4 regions of the uncultured Zhongshania sp. genome follow, and region 1 is predicted to be linked to each of the others. Evidence: predicted binding sites of a transcription regulator. Region 1 holds the regulator's gene; each other region holds the start of a gene.
The links. The regulator sigma-54, encoded in region 1, starts transcription at its own class of promoters, with help from an activator protein. The targets are predictions, from matches to a motif close to TGGCACANNNNTTGCNNT.
Positions count from the first base shown of each region.

Region 1 (4,693 bases):
CTAAGAACCTCGCCAAAGCCTACAAAGGCCGCGAAATTATTAAGGATGTGTCGCTGACGATTAGTAGCGGTGAAATCGTCGGCTTACTGGGCCCGAACGGCGCAGGCAAAACCACCTGTTTCTACATGATCGTGGGCATTGTCAACGCTGATCGCGGCAGTATTCAGCTCGATGACCGCGACCTCACTAAGCTGTCGATTCAAGGCCGCGCAAAACACGGTGTAGGTTATTTACCCCAGGAAGCGTCCATCTTTCGCAAACTTAGCGTGGCCGACAACATCATGGCCATTTTGGAAACCAGACGCGATCTAAATCGCAGTCAGCGCAAAGATAAGCTTGAGGCACTCCTGCAGGAGTTCCACATTACGCATATCCGCAAATCCCAGGGTATGGCGCTATCTGGCGGCGAGCGTCGACGGGTAGAAATTGCTCGCGCACTCGCCACCGAACCCAGCTTTATTTTACTGGATGAGCCTTTTGCTGGCGTCGATCCTATCTCCGTTAACGACATTCAAAATATTGTTAGACACCTGCAGGCACGGGGGATTGGGGTATTAATCACCGACCACAACGTCCGTGAAACCTTAGACATTTGCGATAAAGCCTACATTGTGGGAGAGGGCCGCATCGTCGCTGAAGGCAACGCCGAAACGGTGCTAAACAACCAGATCGTTCGCGATATTTACCTAGGTGACAAATTTACATTGTAAGTAATGTTCCTTACAAATGAATCGGCACAGGTATTGCAGGGAATCGGTGTCACGACTACACTGACATTGAGGCATTTAATTGCCGGTAGAACAAAACACCGTTCGCGTTACCACTTAAATCATGTTGTAGAAACCATAGCCTATGAAACAATCGCTACAGCTAAAAGTCGGCCAAAGCCTGACAATGACACCCCAGCTGCAGCAGGCGATTCGTTTATTACAGTTGTCTACTCTAGACCTCCAACAAGAAATCCAATCCGCTCTCGACTCCAACCCCCTGCTAGAAATCAGCGACGACGACGGCGATATTGAGGTCAACACCGAACCCACCTCAGCCGAACCCAAAAAGCCCGAAAAAGCGGGTGACAATGAAATAGAAACGCCTCAGCCTGAAGCCGACACCGAATGGGCTGAACGCAGTGATATTCCAGAAGATCTTCCGGTGGACAGCCAGTGGGACGACGTATTTCAAACCAGCGGTAGCGGTTCCGGCAGTAGCTCCTCTGGTGAGGATAGTGACTACAACAACGACTATCGACACTCGAGCTCAGATTCCCTGCAAGATCATTTGCGCTGGCAACTCAACTTAAGCCGCCTGTCCGATATAGACCAAATGATCGCCGACGCCATCATCGATGCCATCGATGAAAAAGGCAGACTTACCGTCAATCCAGAAGAGCTTGTAGAAGGCTTTGACAACGACGCGATAGAGATAGAAGAAGTAAATGCGGTATTACACCTCATCCAACAATTCGACCCACCAGGCGTAGGTGGTCGAGATCTACAAGAATGCCTGTTGATTCAACTCAAACAAATGCCACGCAACACGCCCTACGTCGATGAGGCGTGTTTAGTCGTAAGCCAATATATGGCTCAACTCGGCAATCGCGACTACAATCAAATTATGCGTCGCTGCCGTTTAAAAGAAGATCAGCTACGCGATATCCTAAAGCTTATTCAGTCACTAGATCCGACTCCCGGCAACGCGATAGGCAGTGATGACACCGAGTACGTTATTCCCGATGTGTTCGTAAGCAAGAAAGAGGGACGCTGGTTGGTAGAGCTAAACCCCGATATTGCGCCAAAAATTCAAATCAATGCCCAGTATGCATCAATGGCTCGGCAGAGTAGCAATGCCAGTGACAATGACTATATCCGCGACAATCTCCAAGAAGCACGGTGGTTCATTAAAAGCTTAATCAGTCGCAATGAAACCCTGATGAAAGTAGCTACAAAAATCGTCGAGTACCAACGCGGCTTCCTGGAATATGGCGAAGAAGCCATGAAGCCTCTGGTTTTACACGATATTGCCGAGGCGGTCGGCATGCATGAATCCACTATTTCGCGGGTCACCACCCAAAAATACATGCACACGCCACGCGGAATTTTTGAACTAAAGTTCTTCTTTTCAAGTCATGTATCTACAGATACTGGCGGCGAATGCTCGAGCACAGCAATACGGGCACTGATCAAAAAATTGGTTGCGGCGGAAAACCCTCGCAAACCTTTAAGCGACAGTAAAATCACAGACTTACTCGCCGAACAAGGTATTCAAGTTGCGCGGCGAACCATTGCAAAATACAGAGAATCACTGGTCATTCCGCCCTCTAATGAGCGGAAACGACTAGTTTAAAGAGAGCCATACACGAGCCGGAATTTTGTTCTCTGGCGAGGAAAAGTGCAAACATGAGGATATTAATCCATATCCAATTAACTGCCCTTTATGCCGCAGCCAGCGGGCAAAAAGAAATTCGTGCATAGATCTCACAATGTGGTGATCTAACGATCGCCGCACGTTGCAACTCGCCGCGAGGCGCCAGCATTTTTTAGCGATGAAGGAGCAATATATGCAGATTACTGTAAGTGGTCATCACGTAGACGTTACCCCCGCCCTCCGCGATTATGTAAACAATAAACTCACAAAACTGCAGCGACACTTTGACAATATCACCAATACCGATGTCACTCTGACGGTAGAAAAACTCGTTCAAAAGGCCGAGGCAACAGTACACGTTGCAGGTGCAGACCTATTTGCTACTTGTGAATCAGAGGATATGTATGCTGCAATTGACAGCCTGACCGACAAACTTGATCGCCAATTAATCAAACACAAAGAAAAATCGCTGGGTCGCTAAGACCCGCGATACTCACTGAAGTTAACCACGTAATTATCATGACACTTGACTCAATACTCACAGAAGGGCGCACCGAATACGGTGCGCCCGTTACCAGTAAAAAACGCTTACTTGAATATATCGCTGCCGGTATTGCAGCAGATAACACAGAGTTTGATGCGGACGAGTTATTTAATGAGTTACTCGCCCGCGAACGCCTAGGCAGTACAGGCTTAGGCCACGGTGTCGCCATTCCACACTGCCGCAGCAGCCGCTGCACTCAAATCACCGGCATGTTGCTCAAATTAGAACAGGCCATTGATTTTGAGGCCGTCGATGACGAGCCCGTCGATCTTATATTCGCGCTTATTGTGCCCGCCGAGGCCCACGACGAGCATTTAAAAGTACTTGGCGCACTAGCGACCGCGTTCAATGAAGCCGATTACCGCAGTAAGTTGCGCAGCGCCGAGAACACCGAAGCCTTATTCAAGCGCGCGATAGCAAGCTAAAATGGAACTCATCATTCTAAGCGGTCGATCGGGCTCCGGGAAAAGTACGGCCCTCCACCAATTAGAAGACGAAGGCTTTTATGCTATCGACAATTTACCGGTGTCACTGCTTCCCGCACTGGTTCGCGAGCTTTCGCAAAGCCCGCTGAAAGTCCACAAGCAAGTCGCTGTCTGCATCGATGCTCGCAACTCTCAGGATGAATTAGCTCGATTTAAATCACTGTGCGACGAAGTTAAAAAACACGCCCACCTGCGCATCGTATTTTTAGATGCGGGCGACGATAAGTTAATAAAACGCTTTAGTGAAACGCGACGCCGGCATCCGCTAACCACCGATTCACTGCCTCTTGCCGATGCAATAAAGCTTGAATCAACGCTGCTCGAACCCATCGTGGTTGAGGCGTCATTAGCTATCGACAGCAGTGACATGACGGTGCACGAACTACGCGCAGCTATTCGCGATCGTATTTTGGGGGTAGACGCCAGCAAGCTCGCCGTACAATTGAAATCCTTCGGGTTTAAACGCGGTCTGCCGATTGATGCAGACCTAGTTTACGATCTTCGTATGCTATCCAATCCGCACTGGCAAGATGGACTCCGCACACTCACCGGACAAGATAGCGAAGTACAGAACTACTTGAGCAGCCAAGCAGACGTGATGCTGATGTACGACGACATCCTGCAATATTTGCAGCATTGGCTACCTAAAATCGAGGCGAGCAACCGCAGCTATTTCACCATTGCCATCGGTTGCACGGGCGGTCAACATCGCTCAGTATACATGGTTGAAACGCTTGCCAAGGCCTTGCGTAAGACACATCCAGACCTGCAAGTTCGCCATCGCGAACTACACTAGAGTACCCACGATGGTCGAGTCCAATATAATAATCATTAACAAGCTCGGCTTACATGCCCGCGCAGCCGCCAAGCTAGTCGCAACGACAGGCGCATTTGCCGCCAATATTCAAATCAGTATCAATGACAAATCAGTCGACGGCAAAAGCATTATGGCCGTGATGATGTTAGCCGCTAGCAAAGGCACCGAAATTACCGTGCGCTGCGATGGTGGCGATGAACAAGAAGCGCTATCTGCTGTGCTCGACATTATCTCTCAACGTTTCGGCGAAGCAGAATAATAAGCGTAATATGACTTATTTATGCTAGTTGCCGACTACTGCGGATTGTTGCAGAGAGCACTTTAAAGGATAATTAACCAAGACTCTCTTTTCACCTAATGGCTCAGGTAAATCTAGTCTCCTATATAAAACGCTAGGGATAGGTATGGCCCAGACTGCTGACAAGCTTCAAACCGAGAGCCAACTCAAAACCCTAAACGAAGCTTTGGGTTCGGGGGGCTTTC
Region 1 covers NZ_CAXBHN010000004.1:62,621-67,313, forward strand. The annotation lists gene lptB (LPS export ABC transporter ATP-binding protein) at 1-710, shown strand, start outside; gene AAC007_RS05805 (RNA polymerase factor sigma-54) at 853-2,343, shown strand; gene raiA (ribosome-associated translation inhibitor RaiA) at 2,558-2,845, shown strand; gene AAC007_RS05815 (PTS sugar transporter subunit IIA) at 2,884-3,333, shown strand; gene rapZ (RNase adapter RapZ) at 3,335-4,189, shown strand; gene AAC007_RS05825 (HPr family phosphocarrier protein) at 4,200-4,469, shown strand; gene mgtE (magnesium transporter) at 4,615-4,693, shown strand, end outside.

Region 2 (4,693 bases), on a different contig from region 1:
ACAAAACCACACATTGCGACCTTTACCTGGCTCTGCGGGCGACAAACCACGGGATTTGAGGCGCTGATCTATCGCCTGCAAACGCGGGCCGTCATTCCATAGCACGCGATGACGCTGGGGCAGTCTGCTGAAAAATTTTAATGCATGGCGATACTGTTCTTCGTTTGCCTGATCGAGGCCAATAATGATTTCATCGATATAATCTACTTTTGCAATTTCATCGATAATCGCCGTCAAGGCTGTGCCTTCGAGCTCAGAAAACAGCGATGGTAGAATTAAGGCCATTGGCCGCCGTTTAGAAAATGTTAGTAGCTCTGCCTCTAACTCCGCCACAGGTCGGTCGACCAAATTGTGTAAGGTAGTGATAATGCCGTTTTGGTAAAAATCGCCCATAAAAATCTCATTTTATTTTTTAATTTGGTTTTAACACCTTTGCCAAAATGTACCTGCAAAGGGGATCACGTCAATAAGTTTAATAGTGCCTCGTTCCAGCCAGCAGGACCGTATTGCTCAGTGCAAATAATCTTGCCCTGCGGATTTTTTACGTCAGGCGCAGGATGATGCTCTGACCTTATAACAACGCCGATATCAGCCGCCGCCAACATCGCCACATCGTTGCCACTGTCACCCAAGGCAATCACCCGTGGTCTGGCGCCTGTGGGATATAAGCAAGAAACCAGCCACGACATCGCCACGCCCTTGTTTGTTGGCCCCATAATATGGTGAAAGCGGCCGCCTTTTAGCGCTTGCAGACCTGCGCTTTTTAAATCCTCACAAAACTGCAGCCATCGCTCGTCGCTGTCCTCCCAGCATATCGGTTCAGAATAATCGCGCCGCAGTGCTAACTCGGCGTCAGTGTGGTCCAAGCCGGTAATCTCCTGCAGGGCAGCGACATCAAAATCGCTGAATCCAGAAAATTTATAGCCCTTATCCTCGCGCCAGCGGTGAAGCAAAACCAGGACGTCACTTCGGTGCGGCGCAAAACGCTTATGCCTCGCTCCGTCGATTAATTCCATCTCAACATCGGCCAGTAAGTCACAGCTCTTGGGCACCACCACCGCCGCGCCGTTCTCAACAATATAGGGATAGGGGTTAGCCAGCCGCTGGGAAAGCGGATGCAATTCCGCGCTGGTTTTGCTGGTGTTTAATATCCAGGCTATCGATTGCGCAGCGATCTGGGCCAATGCAGGCGCGGCAGCGGCAAACGAATAGCTATCATGATCTAACAAGGTGCCATCGAGATCGGTGAAGATCACATCCTTCGTCGATAACTCGGTCATCTATTCTCCCTATACGTCACATTCAGTATTTCGCGCTGCTCACCTAGCGCCATCACGCAATTAGCCTTCGCGGCAAGTGTCTTCAGGCAGTGCGTCGTTAATCGTTCATAGTGCTGTATAAATCTTAGAATTTCTTGCTGACTCATTACACCTTTGGCGGCCGCAGCATCCGTCTGGCGCTGGGCTAATTTTCGCTCTTGCTCACTCCGCCAACCAGCGACACACGCAAAGCTCGGGGCGCGCAACATAAGCAAATAATCAATTTCACCGAACAATACTTGATACTCGCCAGCCAAGCAGCTATTCACATAGCTTCGCCAGCCACCATCGCCATCTTCTAAACGCTCTAGATCATTCACTGGCGAGGTTAATTCAGCAGGTGATTGCGGACTCGCACCCACACACCAGCCTTCGAACACTATGAGATCAATCGGCCCGTTTACTTTTGGCCACGCCGCTTCGGGTGCGCGGTCGTCCCGGGCTTTATCAAAGCGCGGCAAGCGCATGGTTTCATCGTCACTAAGCGACCGCAGCTTAGCAATGGTATTCAAGGCCAAAGGAACATCGTGGGTCCCCGGAACGCCGCGGGTTCGCAACAAGGGGTGTGTTGTGCTGGCGAGTTCTTTACGCTGCGCCGCCCTTAGGTAAAAGTCATCCAGCGATAATAGGGCTATATTTAGACCTTCTCGCTCTTGCAAATACCAATGTATAAACTCGGCCAAGGTCGATTTTCCGCTACCCTGCGAACCATAAATACCGAGTACGGGAACACGCCCCTCAGCTCCCATTAAAGGCCGAAGCGTTTCTATGAATGGAATAAAATTCTTTTGGGCCTGCTCCCGATAACTATCGGGCAATTTCTCTCTTTCAAGAAATTCGCTCAGGGTATCCTTAGGCAAAATCTCTCTCCGGCCAAGCGTGATTGTATTACCTTAGACTATTTTGACAGCTAAGTACTACAAGCAAATTAAGCAGGTTTCTTGCCACTATTGAACGGACTAGTGAAGTTAGTTGCGTTGCAAAAAGTGACAAGCAAAAAAAAAGAGGCCGCATGGCCTCTTTTACAGTCATTCAGCAATCAGTGCTGGTGACCGCCCGCGCCATGAACATGGCCATGGCTGAGCTCTTCTTCGCTTGCAGCGCGAACAGACTCAATACTCACGTCAAAATTCAAGACTTGACCCGCTAGTGGATGGTTGGCATCAACAGTGACATTTTCATCGTCAACTTCTTTAACAACCACTGTTTGCATTTGGCCGCCCTGGCCCTGCGCTTGAAACTGCATGCCGACTTCGATTTGATCAACACCTTGGAACGCCGCGCGAGGAACAGGTTGAATCAATTCTGGATTGAGTTCACCGTAGCCCTCAGCTGGCTGTACCGTTACTTTCATTGCGTCGCCGGTGGTTTTACCCGCCAATTCACGCTCAAGACCTGGGATGATGCCGCCGTGGCCGTGAAGATAAGTTAGTGGATCCTGACCTTTTGAAGAATCAATTTCAGTGCCATTGTCATCAGTCAGGGTGTAGTGAAACGCCACTACGCTATCATTAGCAATAATCATGGGAGCCTCCCGTTAAAATAAGCCGACAAGCATGACAGTTTTGCCCGACGAGGTCACGCGAGAGCCTCAATTTATTGGGTATTGCACGACATTAACGACCTAATCGCCAATATCGACGCGCCAGACCGAAGATAATTCACCGCGCGCCGAGCGCCAAAATCTTCAAACGCCGCTGGGATCGGTAATAGCTTGACCAACTTCAACAATGCGACGACGCAGCCAAATATGACCAGGATCGTGCTGCAGCAGCGGGCTCCACGCCAGCTTAAGCTCAATTGGAATAATCATAAATGGCGGCTTGCGAATCGCCAATCTTGGATCTTCGTCGTATAAACGCGCCACCTGGGTAGGTAGCGTGGCAATTAAATCTGGATGTTTGGCGAGCAAGGCCGCTACTTGATAGTGACGCGTAAACACGCGTATTTGACGCTCGTGACCACATTCGGCCAAGGCTTCATCTACCCATCCTAAGCGCTGACTGTCGCGCTGGCTCATCCCGCGCCCCACGCCCATGCCGGTTTTGCTGACCCAAATATGCGGAGCGGCCAGAAACGCATCCATATCAAAATTGTCGAGGGCCTTGTTCTCACTGCTCATCAAGCACGAAAAGCTGTCTCGCCACACTGTAGCTTGGTGAAAGGACTGGGGTAGACGATCAAAACGGTTGATCGCCATATCAATTTTGCCCTGCTCTAAATCTTGAAAGGTCACATCACTTGGCGTAAGGACGTCCAGCGTGATATTGGGCGCTTCGTCACGCAGCTTGAACAACAGCGGCGCCAACAGGGTGGACTCGGCATAGTCACTGGCCATAATCCGAAACACACGGGTGCTCTTGGTCACCTCAAAATCGGATACCGGCAACACCGCCTGCTCAACCGATGACAAGATATTCCGTACCTGCGGCTGTAATTCGACTGCCCGCTCGGTGGGAGTCATGCCCTCACTAGTTCTAACCAATAGTGGGTCATTGAATAAATCGCGCAAGCGCCGCAAACCGTTACTCAAAGCCGGTTGAGTGATACCCAGCTGCTCCGCAGCGCGGGTAACATTTTTCTCCCGCAACAATACGTCGAGATAGACAAGCAGGTTTAGGTCAATACGCGACAGATTCATAACAAGAATAACTCCGCTGGGCTTAATAGTTTTACGTGATTATGGGCATTTTAAAGCTTTACTGCCAGAGGCTGCAAAGCAAGCTGGCCGCTGGGCGCCTGATGTCGGACGTAAAGATCGTTACACCCGCATCAAACTTCAGACACCCGACATCTGACTTTGCAAAAAAAAGGCCCGGAAAATCCGGGCCAAGCCTCACTGACAGGAACTGTTACAAAACGCGAATTTTATTAAAACTTAACCCGCTTGCTTTGCTTTGTATTCAATACGGCGACGATGTAAAACCGGTTCTGTATAACCGCTTGGCTGTTCGCAGCCTTTTAGAACTAGCTCCAAAGCCGCCTGAAAAGCGACGCTGTCGTCAAAATTATCAGCCATTGGCGTGTAGTCAGCATCGCTCGCATTTTGGCGGTCAACCACCGCCGCCATGCGCTTCAATGTTTCTAGCACCTGCGCCTCTGAACAGATACCGTGACGCAACCAGTTGGCGATGTGCTGGCTAGAGATGCGCAGTGTCGCGCGGTCTTCCATCAAACCCACATCGTTAATGTCTGGCACTTTTGAACAGCCCACGCCGTTATCAATCCAGCGCACAACGTAGCCCAACATACCTTGGGCGTTGTTATCTAACTCTTGCTGGATTTCTTCCGCGCTCCAATTTGGATTCTGCACCACAGGGAAGGTTAAAATATCATCTAGTGCAGCGCGCTGACGGCTGGCCAATTGCTCCTGC
Region 2 covers NZ_CAXBHN010000014.1:6,135-10,827, reverse strand. The annotation lists gene AAC007_RS12245 (glycosyl transferase) at 1-393, opposite strand, end outside; gene AAC007_RS12240 (HAD-IIB family hydrolase) at 459-1,280, opposite strand; gene AAC007_RS12235 (phosphoribulokinase) at 1,277-2,179, opposite strand; gene AAC007_RS12230 (peptidylprolyl isomerase) at 2,359-2,844, opposite strand; gene AAC007_RS12225 (LysR family transcriptional regulator) at 3,007-3,960, opposite strand; gene AAC007_RS12220 (malate synthase G) at 4,198-4,693, opposite strand, start outside.
Region 2: AAC007_RS12235 (phosphoribulokinase) is a predicted target of sigma-54. The motif match lies at 2,249-2,266, and genes of this name have one in related genera.

Region 3 (4,693 bases), on a different contig from region 1:
ATTGCCCTTGCTATGGCTGGCGCAATGGATTCCACTACGCCCCTGGCGTTTTGCGCAATTTGGTTTATGTAGTTAGTTACTGCCGAGACATAGGGAATATACTGGCCAATATCATTTACCGTACTTGCCATGGTAGAGGTCATTCTTGTCCACGACACCATGGTCACAACCTGCGCCATAGTAACTTGGTTAGCCACAAGAGACCGATTGGAAAGGGCAACAAAATTATTATTCTGAGCAAAAACCGTAGCGACACTGTAGGCAGCGGCATCTGCCGCGTTCTGCATTCTCGTCGCTTCATTGGTCACCTTAAACGCATTGAACACATACTGAGCCGAGAATGCGACAACAACCAATACTGCAACCACGTAGGGGAGCACGTTTCCACGGATTTTCCGCACCATAAAGAGCCTCTTTCGTCCAATCGCAATCGCTCGGCCCTAGATTCGTCAATTTACGAATCTAGGTAAACGATTTCCAAGCCCAATAGAACATCGATAGAGAATCTATTGGACTGGAAAGATTAATGGCTTACTTCTGGTTTCCAGATGAGTAGTTGGAGAGATCTTTCTTCGTATTTGCCTGATCAACGGCAGCGTCCGCTGCATCTTGGGCATTGCTGATTTGATCTGTCCCGCTCTGCCCCGACATCTCCTGGGCAAGGCCGCCCATTTGCTCACGCAGAGTATCACCAAACAATCGGAAGACGCCGATGGCGGCCACCGCAATGAGGGCAACCACAATGATGTATTCAGTCATTCCTTGACCGAGTTGCTGACAGCGGGATTTAAACGTTGGATTAACACGAGTGGGGTTCATAAGCTCTCCTTAGCACGTACTGATTCCGCTTCCTTGCAGATTCATTTCTTACGCTAAATGGAGAAGGCTTATAAATCAAGAAAATTCTTCAATTAAATTGATAGCAATAGAATTCATATACCACCGAACACTATACAAGCCCTTATAACTTCGACAGTTCCAGGCGGTATGCTTCACATGAACGCTCGCTGTCCTATAGTTAATTTCTGAGCAAATAGATGAGATTGGAAGCAGGTACACGAAGTATTGTATTACCTGTACCGACCCAGAAACGATAAGCAGAAATATTCGTTATGAAGGCTTTCACTTACCAACGGACACCGAGTTTTACGTAGTAAGTCGAGTTAACTCTTATAGAGTCAGGGCAAACTTGAATGAAGAGTTTTCTAATGTCTTTGTTCATCATCGCGCCCCACTCTTCAAGTAACTAACACGTAAAGCGTAAGGCGCGACATTTTTTACTTTTTAAAAAATTAACCACGTAACATTCCAAAAAATGGTACGTGGTCATTCGATTTACAAATCGTAACCAACTTCGTTGTGACAGGTAATATCTAGGCCTTGCGCCTCTTCGTCGGCGGTTACGCGCAAGCCGATTAATTTGTCGATTGCAAAGAAGAGTATCCAGCTCACTACCGCTGTATAGGCCAAAGTCGCACCAATACCGATTAATTGAACTTTGAGCTGCGAAGCAATGGTGACACCTTCAGCCAGGCCTTGCCCGCTGAATATACCGAGTTCGCTACTCGCGAAAATGCCAGCCAAAAATGTACCTAAAATGCCGCCAACGCCATGCACTGGGAATACATCTAAGGAGTCATCTATTTTGATCACTTGCTTAAGCCACAATGTACTGTAGAAACACACGATACCTGCGCTTAAACCGATCACCATGGCGCCCGCTGGCCCAACATAGCCTGATGCCGGCGTTATGGTACCCAAACCTGCAACCATACCCGTTACCGCGCCCAAGGCGCTTGGCTTGCCATAGCGAATCCACTCGATAAACGACCAAGTAAGACAGCCAGCGGCCGCTGATAGATGGGTTACTAGCATTGCCATACCGGCATCACCATTGGCACCTAAAGCGCTGCCCGCGTTGAAGCCAAACCAGCCAACCCAAAGCATACCGGCGCCAATAAAGGTCATTGTCAGATTATGGGGAGGCAACGCCATTTGTCCGAAACCCTGGCGCTTACCCAGGACGATTGCCGCCACTAGTGCCGCTACACCAGCGGTGATATGAACCACTGTACCACCGGCAAAATCTAGCAAGCCCATTTGTGACAACCAACCGCCGCCCCAAACCCAGTGTGTCACCGGTGCATATACCGCAAGCAGCCATAGTGCTGAGAAGAGCATTACGGCAGAAAAACGAATTCGCTCGGCAAAGCCACCCACAATAAGTGCTGGCGTAATAATGGCAAAAGTCATTTGAAACATAATAAAGACAGTTTCTGGAATGTCTCCGCTTAGGCTAGATTCGCCAACGCCGGCCAAAAATGCCTTACTAAGGCCACCGACAAATGCCGAACCTTCCGAGAAGGCCATGCTGTAACCTACCGCCACCCAGAGTAATGACACTAAACAGGTTATGCTGAAACACTGCATTAACACGCTGAGTACGTTTTTACTTCGTACTAAACCGCCATAAAACAAGGCGAGACCGGGCAGTGTCATGAATAACACCAGGGCGGTCGACGTTAATATCCAAGCGGTATTTGCACCGTTAATTTCCTCAGAAAATCCCCATTGTGGGGCGGCCAGCAATATTAAGGCTGCCACACAACGCAACAGCGGCCTTGTTTTAATGGTTAACATCAAAAATCCTCTCCCAATAATTTCAAAGCGCACCAAATTTGGTCAATATACGATTGTATGCGCCATAAAAATGCACGACTTCTAATGAGAAAACTTTAGATTAACCGCCTAAAGCGTCTCAAAATAATGAGGTGCGATGTTTTTTTATGGATGTAATAGCGTATTCACGCCTTTCTAACCGCATCAGTTTTGTGCATTAACGGCGTTACCGCTGAGTGCAATAAAAAAACGCACAAACACAAAGCAATTATCATGCCCATATGAAGTGCATTCGCACCAAATTGCAGCGCTAATAGCAAATAAGGTACGGCGGGGTAAATAATCTTGCCCAAATAAAAGAATAGCGGCTCGTTTTCGATTACTATGCTTTGGCCTGAAATGGCGACTCTTTTTCATGCGTATACGCTGGAGCGGCAATTGTTTTCCAAACCCACTGCGCGGGCACTCGCAATTCTTGACCTCTTAATGGCTCATCCGCACAAGGCCTTTGGTCTAACTGAGTTGACTAGAACCCTCAATCTCAATAAAGCGACGTGTCATGCGATTTTAAGCACCATGACGACGTACGGGTTTCTGATCCAGGACGAACGGCATAAGCAGTATCGATTAGGTCCATCCATTGTCGCGGCCGGCAATGCCGCGTTTGCGCAATTTCCCGCTCTTGAATACGCCCGCCCCGAGCTAGAGAAACTAACCAGCGAGCTTGGTATAGGTTGCGGCGTAATTGGCCGCAGCGCGAAACATCTGGTGCTATTGGCAAATTACGGCATTCCAAAGCCCCTGGACTTCCCTTTTCAGCTGGGGCTTCGCTTACCAAATACTGGGCCGCTCGGTGCGACGTTTATTGCTTGGTCGCCGGCAAAAACACTCGAAGCATGGCTACAAAAGGCGCAGCCAAGCGAATTTGACGACAAGCTCGATCAGCGTCTGAGAATTGCGGTCATTGGAATACGCGCCCGCGGCTACGAAGTCACATTGAAAACCCAAGCCGAGCAAGATCTCGAGGTTGCCCTAAGCAACGGTCGCTTAAATTGGAGCCTGGAACAACAAGCGCAGTCGACAGAGCTTTATCGCGAAGCGCTGTGCAGTGAGGACTATCACTTAAACCGCATTGAGCCCGATCGTATGTATCCGGTGTGCAATATCGCCGTGCCTGTATTTGGCCGAGGCAGCGAGCCCGAACTGGTCTTCTCTACCGGTAGCATTGACGGCTCACTGAGTGGCAAGCAAATCACTGAGATTGCCACCCAACTGCAAAATGCCGCAAAGAATGTCACGCTCGCGGCCCACTCAGCATCGGGCCTCGATACCCAGCCGCCCTCTTCTTTTTAGGTTCGCTATACATTATGAGCAATCCCGAGTACCAACAGCGCAAAGCTTTTTTTGATCAGCTTCTCACCATTTACGGCCGCAAACCTGTTTTAGAAGCGCTGCAAGACTCGGCGATGCAAATTTATAAATTACACCTTGCCGACAGCAATAAAGAAGACGGGATTATTCGCGATATCAAAAAAATCGCGCAGCAACGCAATATTGATATTGAATTTCATGATCGAAAAGCGCTATCCAGAATTTCTAAAAACGGCAAACAGGATCAAGGCGTCGCTGCAGATTTGCAACTCAGCGGCTACCAGCCGAGCACCGTTATTAGCAAAGACATGCTGAGTAGCGGCAAGCAACGCTACATTGCCTTAGATCGCATCACCAACCCGCAAAACATGGGCATGATCATTCGCTCGGTGGCGGCAAGTGGCATTGACGGTATTATTCTACCGCGGCGCGGTGGCGCACCATTGACCGCCTTGGTGATCAAAGCCAGCGCCGGCACGCTGTTTAGGGCGCCTTTGTTTTACTGTGAGGATCTAGCGAAAGAGTTAGCACGCATGCAAGCTGACGGCGCGCAGATTTGCGGTCTGTCATCCCACGCAAAACATTCGGTTTTTGAAAACCCTGTACGCACTAGCCAGATTTATATTTTAGGCAATGAAACGGACGGTGTGAGCAAAGACATTGAAAGCTTGTGCGACACCATGCTCAAAATACCAATGCACAA
Region 3 covers NZ_CAXBHN010000002.1:328,658-333,350, forward strand. The annotation lists gene AAC007_RS03845 (pilus assembly protein TadG-related protein) at 1-404, opposite strand, end outside; gene AAC007_RS03850 (pilus assembly protein) at 532-819, opposite strand; gene AAC007_RS03855 (ammonium transporter) at 1,336-2,640, opposite strand; gene AAC007_RS03860 (helix-turn-helix domain-containing protein) at 3,058-3,972, shown strand; gene AAC007_RS03865 (RNA methyltransferase) at 3,987-4,693, shown strand, end outside.
Region 3: AAC007_RS03855 (ammonium transporter) is a predicted target of sigma-54. The motif match lies at 2,881-2,898, and genes of this name have one in related genera.

Region 4 (4,693 bases), on a different contig from region 1:
ATTCCTGATCTGCCCAGCGCTTGAGGTTATCTTGCCAGTTAGATGCTGGCGCCGCTTCGCCCTGGGGTCTTTCCAGCAATTCTGGCGGAAGGTCATCAATGTGGATTTCACGGCCGGCTGCCATAACGGTTAGCCAGCGGCAGGTGTTTTCGAGCTGACGGACGTTACCTTGCCACTCCATTTGACAGAGGTATTCCTCGGTCTCGGGGCGCAGGCGTTTGGGCTCTACGCTTAGCTCGTTGCCAGCGCGGGTGAAGAAGTGCTGCATAAGTTTGGGAATATCTTCGCGGCGCTCTGACAGGCGTGGTAAATGAATACGGATGACGTTCAGGCGGTGAAAAAGGTCTTCCCGGAAGGTGTTGTTTTTTACCAGCTTCTCTAGGTGTTGGTGGGTGGCGGCAATAATTCGCACATCCACTTTCACGGGGGTGTGGCCACCGACACGGTAGAATTCGCCGTCTGCCAACACGCGCAATAATCGGGTTTGGGTATCGGCGGGCATATCGCCGATTTCATCTAGAAATAAAGTGCCGCCATTGGCTTGTTCAAAGCGACCGCGGCGCTGGGCGCTGGCGCCGGTAAAAGCGCCTTTCTCGTGGCCAAATAATTCCGATTCCATTAAGTCTTTGGGAATGGCCGCCATATTTAAAGCAATAAACGGTTTGGTTGCGCGGGGGCTGTGGCGGTGAAGCGCCTGTGCTACTAGCTCTTTACCGGTACCCGATTCGCCGTTGATGAGGACGGTGATATTTGATTGAGATAGCCGCCCGATGGCGCGGAAAACTTCCTGCATAGCCGGTGCTTCGCCGATGATTTCGGTGGCTTCTAGCGGCGCTTGTTCGGGGAGTAAATTGCGGTTTTTATTGGCGTGCTGCAAAGCGCGCTGGGTGGTGGCGACAGCTTCGTCGATATCAAAGGGTTTAGGTAAGTATTCGAAGGCGCCACCTTGGTAGGACGCCACTGCGCTGTCCAGGTCTGAATGGGCCGTTGTTATAATGACGGGCAGACCGGGATGCGCGGCGGTAATTCTTGATAGTAACTTTAAGCCATCAATACCGGGCATACGAATATCGCTAATGATAGCGTCGGGAACGTCCCCCTCGAGGTGGCCAAGCAGTTCGTCGCCGTTTTCAAAGCAGCGGGTAATGATACCTGCCTGAGTGAGTGCTTTTTCTAGCACCCAGCGTATCGATCGATCGTCGTCGGCTATCCAGACAGAATTAGCTTGGCTCATGAGGCTTGCTCCAGGGGAATGTGTAGCGAGAACACGGTGTTGCCGGGTTCGCTACTGCATTCTATAAGTCCGTTGTGTTGATTAAGTATTGATTGCGCAATCGACAGCCCGAGCCCAGTGCCTTCGGCGCGTCCGCTTACCATCGGTAAAAAGATGGAGGCGCGCAGCTTGGCGGGTATGCCGGGGCCGTTGTCTGCAATGTCGACACTGCAAACTAGCCGGTGACGGTGGCTGCCAATAGTGAGTTGGCGCAGTGTTCTGGTTCTAATAATAATTGTTGGGTCTCTATCGCTGAGCGTGTCTTGTCGCAGTGCTTGTTGGGCGTTGCGGATGACATTCAAAAAAGCTTGAATCAGCTGTTCGCGGTCACCAAGAATGTCAGGGATGCTGGGGTCGTAGTCGCGAATAATACGAATGTCCCCGTTTGATTCAGCTTCGACAAGCTGTCTTACCCGTTCTAATACTTCGTGGATGTTGGTCTTTTTCTTCTCCGGTGCGCGGTGTGGACCGAGCATGGTGTCGACTAGATTCCGCAAGCGGTCGGCTTCTTCAATAATGATATTGGTGTAGTCGTGGAGTTTGGGATCGGTGAGTTCGCGAGCGAGTAGCTGGGCAGCGCCGCGAAGGCCGCCCAGTGGGTTTTTAACTTCATGGGCGATGCCGCGAATTAGCGCCTGGCTATTCTGTTGCGATGAGAGCAGGCCCTCTTCACGGCTGATGCGAATCAGGCGATCTAATGGCTGCAATTCAATAATGAGAGATGTACGCCGATTTTCAGTTACTGGCGTCACTGCGTAATCCACGGTGATTTCTGTTCCTGAGCGCAGGGTTAATACCGTTTCGCGTTTGGTATACGCCTCGCAGTTGTTGATTGCGTCGAGCAGTTTTACGAGGGTGTCTTCTTGCTCGTGAAAAAGTTTAGTGATCGCTTCACCGTGAATACGTTGATCGGATACCGCCAGCAGTGCCTCTGCCGCCGGATTAATATAGCTGACGGTCAGGTTCGGCTCGACCAACAGTATTGCTGTTTTCAAGTTGTCGAGAATTTGATGGTAGATATTGCTCGGAGGCATAGCATCGCCAATATGTTCGTTATGTCTTGCCTTAAAGCAATTTCTAGGCCAAGCGAAATTGCGAGGACTTTATCGATGAATTCATAATTTTGTCTGCTCGATAGGACGAAGAGCCCTATTTTGGGGCCTTATTCTATGTGCTTGAGCAGCGGTTTTATGAGGCGAAATTGGTCACTAATTTGCAGTATGCACCTATAAGGTGCGTCCTGGCACGAGAAACTTCATGTGGCGTGGGCTTAATTTGTGGGCAGGTATACCATTACGCTACTGCTGTCTTCAGCGAGATTTTTTCCATCTTTGCTAATTAAGATGGCGCGTATTTGATGCTGGCCGCGGGTAAGTCGAGGTATCTCATGGCTGGTGGCGCTGGAGGTGGTGATGGTGCTGCCGTCTAGCTTTATGCGGATTTGCTGGCCGTCTTGCAAGGGTGTGCCAGTCCTGACGCTAACGGTGGTTGCCACTAGGCCGTTGGGGATGATGGTTCCGTCACTGGGGGAGCTTATTTGAATGGTGTTGCGGTCCATATTTACGTCGTTCACCTTGGAGCGTTGTGGCTCTGCGACGTCTACCGCGGGCGTCGTATTTAAGGTGGGGAGTGTCACGGTTTCGCTATTTTTGGGCGCTTTATCGGAAAACACCGTTCGTCCATTTTCGTCAGTGTAGCGATAAATTTCCGCATTTAAAGGCTGGCCGAGCAGCGCAAATAGGCAGCTTAAGATGACTGGTACGCGCATGATGGCTCCTTATGGTTACGCTGAGTCTAATAATGTCGCGAGAATGGCTAGTACTCCTTCAGCATGATATTGACGGGTACAGCGCCAAGCAGGCCGTTCCCTGCAAGACGCACTGGCGCAGGCGTAGTGGGCCTACGTCAAGCCAGTGCAACGCCGCAGGGGGCGGCCTGCTTGGCGCCCTGCGGGTCAGCCCTACGGCGGTCCATTGCTTCGTTATTTCCTCTCACCATAGGCCCACTATGCTTTCGAGAAAACGCCTCGCACTGAACCGCCGTAGGACTGACTGTACCCGTCAATATCATGTTGAAGGAGTACTAGGCTACAAGCATAAAAAAACCCGCCAGAGGCGGGTTCTTTTAAAGCGCTATCACGTATTACACGCTGTAGTACATGTCGAACTCAACAGGGTGAGTTGTCATGGCTAGGCGCTCAACTTCTTGGGCTTTAAGTGCAATGTAGGCGTCGATAGTATCGTCGTCGAAAACACCGCCAGCGGTGAGGAAAGAGCGGTCTGCGTCTAGTGCTTGCAGTGCTTGATCCAGGCTAGAGGCAACGGTTGGGATTGCCGCTGCTTCTTCTGCTGGAAGATCGTAAAGATCTTTATCAGCAGCATCGCCAGGGTGAATCTTGTTTTTGATGCCGTCCAGGCCAGCCATCAGCATGACCGCAAACGCGAGGTAAGGGTTGGCAGATGGATCTGGGAAGCGAACTTCTACGCGACGTGCTTTCGGATTTGGAACAAATGGAATGCGGATTGATGCAGAGCGGTTGCGCGCTGAGTAAGCCAGCATAACAGGTGCTTCAAAGCCTGGAACCAAGCGCTTATACGAGTTGGTAGAGGCGTTGGTGAACGCGTTGATAGCACGAGCGTGCTTGATGATACCGCCGATGTAGAACAGCGCAGTTTCAGACAGGCCGCCGTAGACGTCGCCAGCAAACAAGTTAACGCCATCTTTGCTTAAAGACATGTGAACGTGCATGCCGCTGCCGTTGTCGCCAACGATTGGCTTGGGCATGAAGGTTGCGGTTTTGCCGTAGGCGTGAGCCACATTGTGTACGCAGTACTTAAGAATTTGAACTTCGTCTGCTTTCTTAACGCAGGTGTTGGGGCCAACGCCGATTTCACACTGACCAGCGGTACCTACTTCGTGGTGATGTACTTCAATAGTAAGACCCATGTCCGTCATGGCGTTACACATTGCGCCACGCAGGTCGTGTAGGCTGTCGACTGGTGGAACGGGGAAATAACCACCTTTAACGCCTGGGCGGTGACCGGTATTGCCTTCTTCAAAGTTGTCGCCAGACTTCCACGCCGCTTCGTCAGAAGCAATCGCGTAGCTAGCGCCTTCCATTGATACTTTCCATTTAACGTCGTCGAAAATAAAGAATTCTGGCTCTGGACCAAATAGGGCGTTGTCGGCGATACCACTAGCCCGCATAAAGTCTTCAGCGCGCTGTGCGATAGAGCGTGGGTCGCGGTTGTAGCCCAACATAGTAGAGGGTTCTACGATGTTGCAGCGGATGATAATAGTTGATTCTTCAGTAAACGGATCTAAAACAGACGCTGAGTCATCTGGCATAAGAATCATGTCTGATTCGTTAATGCCTTTCCAGCCAGCGATCGATGAACCGTCAAACATTTTGCCGTCTTC
Region 4 covers NZ_CAXBHN010000030.1:14,727-19,419, reverse strand. The annotation lists gene ntrC (nitrogen regulation protein NR(I)) at 1-1,234, opposite strand, end outside; gene glnL (nitrogen regulation protein NR(II)) at 1,231-2,307, opposite strand; gene AAC007_RS16280 (DUF4124 domain-containing protein) at 2,544-3,041, opposite strand; gene glnA (glutamate--ammonia ligase) at 3,416-4,693, opposite strand, start outside.
Region 4: glnL (nitrogen regulation protein NR(II)) is a predicted target of sigma-54. The motif match lies at 2,341-2,358, and genes of this name have one in related genera.